Regions from separate parts of the Tardiphaga sp. 841_E9_N1_2 genome, predicted to be linked through region 3. Evidence: predicted binding sites of a transcription regulator. Region 3 holds the regulator's gene; each other region holds the start of a gene.
The links. The regulator PhoB, encoded in region 3, activates phosphate uptake and scavenging genes when phosphate is short. The targets are predictions, from matches to a motif close to TGTCATNNANCTGTCAT.

Region 1 (2,267 bases), 3.0 Mb from region 3:
GCGCGTATTCTCCTTGCGGAACGGGCACCGAATGACGCCCATGTGCTCGTGCTTGGCGCGGGTGGTGGGCTGGAGTTGAAGGCCTTTGCCGAGACGCACCCCGGATGGCGCTTTTGCGGCGTCGATCCATCGGCCGAGATGCTGGGACTGGCCAAGCGCACGCTCGGTCCGCTCGCGTCACGCGTCGATCTCCATGAAGGCTATATAGACGGCGCGCCCGAGGGGCCGTTCGATGCGGCGACCTGCATCCTGACCCTGCATTTCATCCCGGAGGAGGAGCGTCGACGCACGCTGGCCGAGGTGCACCGGCGGCTCAAGCCGGGCGCTCCCTTCGTCGTCGCCCACCACAGCTTTCCCCAGCACGACAGAGAAAAGGCCAGATGGTTGTCCCGTTACGCAGCTTTTGCGGCGGCATCCGGCGTACTGGCCGCCAATGCGGAGAATGCGATCTCGGCGATCGGCGAACGCTTGCCGCTGCTGTCGCCGGAGCAGGACGAAGCCCTGCTGTGGGACGCAGGCTTCACCGACGTTGCCCTGTTTTATGCGGGGTTCACGTTCAGGGGCTGGGTCGCCCACAAGGCGTAGCGCCGTCAACGGTTGGGCCGACCTTGCGCCGCGGCGTCATCGGCGAAATCGCGCATTACTTCAAGCGGTCGCTCTAAATCCAGGCACTGCCTCAGGAAAAGCAGGCTGTCATAAAGCGGTGGATGACCGGGCCTAAAAGGTGCGTGATTGCCCGTCTTGGCCGGAAATGCTTTATGACATCCGTGTGACACAGGGCCGCCGGCGGTGGCCCCGCGGGACCATGTCCGCCATCTGGCGGTCCGGTCGCTGCGTTTTCCTGACAGTTGGATGAGATGATGCTGCGCTGGTTCCGGTCCTTTCTGCCCCGGGAGGAAAGGTTTTTCGACCTGTTCGCCCGCCATTCAGTGACCGTGGTCGAGGGCTCCAAGGCGCTTGCGGGGATGCTGGAAGGCGGCGACGAGACGCCGGTCTACTGCCAGCGTGTCAACCAGTTCGAGAACGACGCCGACGCCATCACCCGCGAGGTGCTGACCGCCGTTCGCCGCACTTTCATCACGCCGTTCGATCGCGTCGACATCAAGAACCTCATCACGGCGATGGACGATTCCATCGACCAGATGCAGCAGACGGCGAAAGCGGTGATGCTGTTCGAGGTGCGCCAGTTCGAGCCGCCGATGCGCGAGATCGGCACGCTGCTGGTGGAATGTGCCAACCTTGTCGGCCGCGCCGTGCCGCTGATGAGCGCCATCGGCGACAATGTCGGTCTGCTCACCGCGATCACCGAGGAAGTCGGCAAGCTCGAAGGCCGCGTCGACGATCTGCACGACATCGGGCTCAAGGAGCTTTTTCTCAAGCATCGTGACGCCAACACCATGGATTTCGTGGTCGGCGCCGAGATCTACAAGCACCTTGAAAAGGTGGCCGACCGCTTCGACGACGTCGCGAACGAGATCAACAGCATCGTCATCGAACAAGTATAAGGCAGGGCCATCAGGTGGACGCCACGCTCGCCTTTCCGGTGCTGATCGGCCTTATCGCCATCGCATTGCTGTTCGACTTTCTCAACGGCTTGCATGACGCTGCCAATTCGATCGCGACGATCGTCTCGACGCGCGTACTGCGGCCGCAATATGCGGTGCTGTGGGCGGCATTCTTCAACTTCATTGCCTTCCTGGTGTTCGGTCTGCATGTCGCCAACACCATCGGCACCGGGATCATCGAGCCCAGCGTCATCGATCCCGCGGTGATCTTTGCGGCCCTGATGGGCGCCATCGTCTGGAACGTGATCACCTGGGGCCTCGGCATTCCCTCAAGCTCGTCGCATGCGTTGATCGGTGGCTTGCTCGGGGCAGGTGTCGCCAAGGCAGGACTCTCGGCAGCCTTGTGGACCGGGCTGTCCAAGGCGCTGCTGGCGATTGTGCTGTCGCCGTTGGTGGGCTTCCTGCTGGCGCTGGTGCTGGTGGCCATCGTGTCATGGGCCTCGGTGCGCTCGACGCCTTTCGCCGTGGACCGCGCCTTCCGCATTCTGCAGTTCGTCTCGGCCTCGCTCTATTCGCTCGGCCATGGCGGCAACGACGCGCAGAAGACCATGGGCATCATCGCGGTGCTGCTGTATTCGCAGGGCCACCTCGGCACCGAGTTCTCCGTGCCGTTCTGGGTCGTGCTGTCATGTCAGGCGGCGATGGCGCTGGGCACGCTGATGGGCGGCTGGCGCATCGTTCGCACCATGGGCCTGCGCATCA
Region 2 (2,267 bases), 2.0 Mb from region 3:
CTCACCGCACTGACCGGCAGCAGACAGGAGCGCACGGCCTTGCCGTCGACATGCACGGTGCATGCCCCGCATAGCGCAACGCCGCAGCCGAATTTTGTGCCGGTCATGCCGAGAATATCGCGCAGCACCCAGAGCAGGGGCATGTCGTCTGGTGCGTCGAAGGACTTCTGCTCGCCGTTGATATTGAGATTTGCCACAGTGAGACCCCCGTTTGCTCGACTCGATGATGCAATGGCGAATGGTTCGTCATCGACCAACGACGGTACTATAGGCGTACGGTCATCATTTCAAAAGCAGCAATAAGATGCAGCAGGACTATACATTGGTTTGTATGTCGCGCGAGCGTGTCTGTCGGATAAATCGCGGTAAAATCTGCACGACGTCATCCGACGCCCTCTTCGTGGGCGTCGGATGACTTTTATTCAAAAGAATATTGCGGTTGCGTTAGGCTCGGCCTGCCCGAAAAACGTTACGCGATCTGCCGACTGTGGGGCTAGTACCGCTCCGGCACATACATTTCGGCTGGCACCGGCGTGCGGTGATAGTCGGGATTGCGTACGCGTGCAGGCAGGACCACAGGCGGATGCTCGACCTCCTGATAGGGAAGCTGTTCGAGCAGATGCGCGATACAGTTCAGGCGGGCCTTCTTCTTGTCGACGGCCTGCACCACATGCCACGGGGCTTCCGGAATATGCGTATGCTCGAGCATCGCTTCCTTGGCCTTGGTGTATTGCTCCCAGCGGGTGCGCGCCTCGACATCCATCGGGCTGAGCTTCCACTGTTTGAGCGGGTCGGCGATACGCATCGAGAAGCGCAGGTGCTGCGCTTCGTCGGTGATCGAGAACCAGTATTTGACCAGGATGATGCCCGAGCGCACCAGCATGCGTTCGAATTCCGGCACCGAGCGGAAGAATTCCTCCACGTCATCCTCGGTGCAGAAACCCATCACGCGCTCGACGCCGGCGCGGTTGTACCAGCTACGATCGAACAGCACGATCTCGCCGCCGGCGGGGAGGTGCGAGACGTAACGCTGGAAGTACCATTGGGTGCGTTCGCGCTCATTCGGCGCGGGGAGTGCGGCAACGCGGCAGACGCGTGGATTGAGCCGCTGGGTGATCCGCTTGATGACGCCACCCTTGCCAGCGGAATCGCGACCCTCGAAGATCACCACGACCTTGAGCTTGTTCTGCTGCACCCAGCTCTGCAACTTCACCAATTCGCCCTGCAGGCGGAACAGTTCCTTGAAATAGAGGCGTCGCTCGATGGTCTCCGCCGGGCTGTGGTCGGACATTTCGTTGGTCAGGGCGTCGAGACGATCGTCATCGATCTCGAGCTCGAGTTCTTCGTCGAAGCCGTCCAGCATCTCTGCACGAATGCGGTCGTGGATTGCTTGCGCGTCGTCGAGGGAATGTTCGGTCATGGCAGCTCCGCTTGTATCGAATGGGTTCACGGTTATGGACCGATGCAAATGTCAGCGGTGTGACACTGCCCCCCAGGCCCGGGGCGAATGGGCAAACGGCCCCAATGGGTCTCGCCGCTGCTGTCCATGCAGGACGGGGTACCGCAAGCCGAAATTCAACTACGCGTGATTGGCGCTACCTTGAGAGCCAAGCGTGCGCATCTGAGGTCGCGGGGCTCGTTGACCAAGGAAAAATGTGATGAATAAATTCATTCTGTTGGGCGCCGCTTTACTGATCGCTGGCACTGCGAGCTGGACCGCGCAGGCCAAAGACGGGCATAGCGCTGCCAGCAAGCATCGACGGATCATGTCCTCTCACGCGCGGTATGAGGGAAGCGCCCCCGTAACGGTCTATCGCGGATTTGGTGCCGGCCCCGGTTCATATGGATACAGCGCGCCATATGGATATGGCGGCGGTTCATACGGCGGAGATGACAATGCGGAAGGCCGAACGAGCGGCGGCTAGGACGCCTTGGCAGTTTCGGCTGCTAGCCCACTCGCAGACGGAATAGGCGGCGCTGCGCCAGGTCTCAGGTGGCAGCGCAGCGCCGTGTGCAAACCCAAATCATAATTTGTACGCCGTGCGGAAGCCGCCCCAATGGCGTCCCTGTATGCGCACAGGCACGTCGATCTCGCGCATCATCACGGTCTGGCCGTTGCCCATGTCGCGGGCATAACTCTGGATCAGGTAGGAACGTGTATTGCGACCGGCGGCCAATCCAGCCGGATCGTTGAAGATGCGGCGATTGCGGCAGTTGGCCGTGTTCCAGGCGACATCACCCGGGCGCTGCGGCTTGGAATAGATGCT
Region 3 (2,267 bases):
GCGCGCTGCGCGTCGCCACCGATCTGGAACGCATCGGCGATCTCTCCAAGAATATCGGCAAGCGCGTCAATGCACTCGACAGCGACTTCCATCCGCTGAAGCTGATCCGCGGCCTCGAGCATATGACCGACCTCGTGACCACCCAGGTCAAGGCCGTGCTCGACGCCTATGCCGCACACGATCTGCCCGCCGCGATGACGGTGTGGAAGGGCGACGAGGAGATCGACGCGATCTGCACCTCGCTGTTCCGCGAACTCCTGACCTATATGATGGAAGACCCGCGTAACATTTCGTTCTGTATCCACCTGATGTTCTGCGCCAAGAATATCGAGCGGATCGGCGACCATGCCACCAATATTGCGGAAACCGTGTTCTACATGATCGAGGGCCAGCAGATCCTCGACAAGCGCCCGAAGGGCGACATGACCACATTCGCGAATACGCCGACGGTCTGAAGCATGATCCGGAAAAGTGGAAGCCAGTCTTCCGCAAGGATCATGATTTAAAGACTTGTCGGACGTCACTGAGGGTATTGATCAAGATGGCTGTGAATGCACGCATTCTGGTTGTGGAAGATGAAGAGGCGCTAACGACGCTGCTTCGCTACAACCTCGACGCCGAAGGCTATGATGTTGAAACCGTCGCTCGCGGCGACGATGCCGACACCCGCTTGAAGGAGCGGGTGCCGGATCTCGTGGTGCTCGACTGGATGCTGCCGGGCCTGTCCGGCATCGAACTGTGCCGCCGCTTGCGCGCACGGCCCGAAACCAAGGCATTGCCGATCATCATGCTGACGGCGCGCGGCGAAGAGAGCGAGCGCGTTCGCGGTCTCGCCACCGGCGCCGACGACTACATCGTCAAGCCGTTCTCGGTGCCGGAGCTCCTGGCCCGCGTGAAGGGCCTGCTCCGTCGTGCAGCTCCCGAGCGTCTCGCCACCGTCCTGGCGTTTGGCGACATCGAACTCGACCGCGACAAGCGCCGCGTCGTGCGCTCAAGCCGTCCGATCGATCTCGGTCCGACCGAATATCGCCTGCTGGAGTTCTTCCTGGAACATCCGGGCCGCGTGTTCAGCCGCGAACAGTTGCTCGACAGCGTCTGGGGCCGCGACATCTATATCGACGAGCGCACCGTCGACGTGCATATCGGCCGCCTGCGCAAGCTGCTCAATCCCGCCGGTGAGCCCGATCCGATCCGCACCGTGCGCGGCGCCGGCTACGCGCTGGATGACCGCTTCGACAAGGCGGCGGAGTAGGTATCTTCCTTCTCCCCGCAAGCGGGGAGAGGTTAGAAGCCCCAAACAAAAAATGCCCGGCTCATCACCGGGCATTTTCATTTGGTTTAGATGCTTTCCAGCTCAGCGTGTCGGCTTTGGCACCGCGCGGCGGCGGTCGCTGGCTGGCTGATAGGCGATGCGCGAGTGATGTGCGCAATAGGGGGCGCCGGCCAGGGCCTTGCCACCGCAGAAGTAGAAGTCCGCGCTCGACGGATCGCCGATTGGCCAATGGCAGGTGGCTTCGTTGAGTTCGACCAGCGACAGGCGCTGGCTGATCGGCACGATGTTGTCATAGGCGATCGGGTCGGGCTCGGCCTCGATCTCGTAGTTATGGGCCAATGCTGTGTTGCCACGGGCCATCGGGCGGGCGACGCGCACCATCTGCTGCGCCGGGCGCGCCTTGCGCTGCCGCGGAGCTGCCGAGGAGGGGCTCTTGGCACGGCCGGACAGGCCAAGGCGGTGCACCTTGCCGATCACGGCGTTGCGGGTCACGTTACCGAGTTCCGCAGCGATCTGGCTGGCGGAAAGGCCGCCTTCCCAGAGTTTCTTCAACTGTTCGACGCGATCGTCGGTCCATGTCATTACCGTCATCGCCGTTTTCCCTTCGTGAGCGCCGGCCTGACCGGGCAGCGCTGCGAGTTGAGACTTCAAAAATCCCTGCGGTCAGAATCCTTTAGCGCTCACCGGGCGCGAATTTCGCGTCCGGCTGTTACGCCGCACTGGATGTGTCAAAAGGATCTACCGCCGCACGAGATGTCGTATCCGACGAGGCAAAAGCTACAATATGCCGTGACTCGCGCGCAAGAGTCGGGCATGCCGCGTCCACATGCTTCTGCAAATAAAGCTGCAAAATCGGCTTTTTCTGCGACTCCGTGTGACTCGAAAGCCGCAGTGCGCGGTTGACAGTCTTCACAGCACACATAGAATAATGCCCACGTGCCGCCCGAGAAGGGCGGCACGTTTCGTTTCTAGGGTCCGTTGTTCGATTTCGCAC

Region 1: a site for PhoB is predicted at 842-858, ahead of AB8A50_RS08715 (DUF47 domain-containing protein). Genes of this name have one in related genera too.
Region 2: a site for PhoB is predicted at 1,469-1,485, ahead of ppk2 (polyphosphate kinase 2). Genes of this name have one in related genera too.

The regions. Positions count from the first base shown of each region.
Region 1 is NZ_JBPWQC010000001.1:1,822,493-1,824,759, reverse strand. It holds gene AB8A50_RS08720 (class I SAM-dependent methyltransferase) at 1-585, shown strand, start outside; gene AB8A50_RS08715 (DUF47 domain-containing protein) at 861-1,505, shown strand; gene AB8A50_RS08710 (inorganic phosphate transporter) at 1,520-2,267, shown strand, end outside.
Region 2 is NZ_JBPWQC010000001.1:2,832,404-2,834,670, reverse strand. It holds gene AB8A50_RS13670 ((2Fe-2S)-binding protein) at 1-197, opposite strand, end outside; gene ppk2 (polyphosphate kinase 2) at 494-1,420, opposite strand; gene AB8A50_RS13660 (methyl-accepting chemotaxis protein) at 2,025-2,267, opposite strand, start outside.
Region 3 is NZ_JBPWQC010000001.1:4,849,536-4,851,802, forward strand. It holds gene phoU (phosphate signaling complex protein PhoU) at 1-455, shown strand, start outside; gene phoB (phosphate regulon transcriptional regulator PhoB) at 548-1,252, shown strand; gene AB8A50_RS23270 (GcrA family cell cycle regulator) at 1,355-1,864, opposite strand.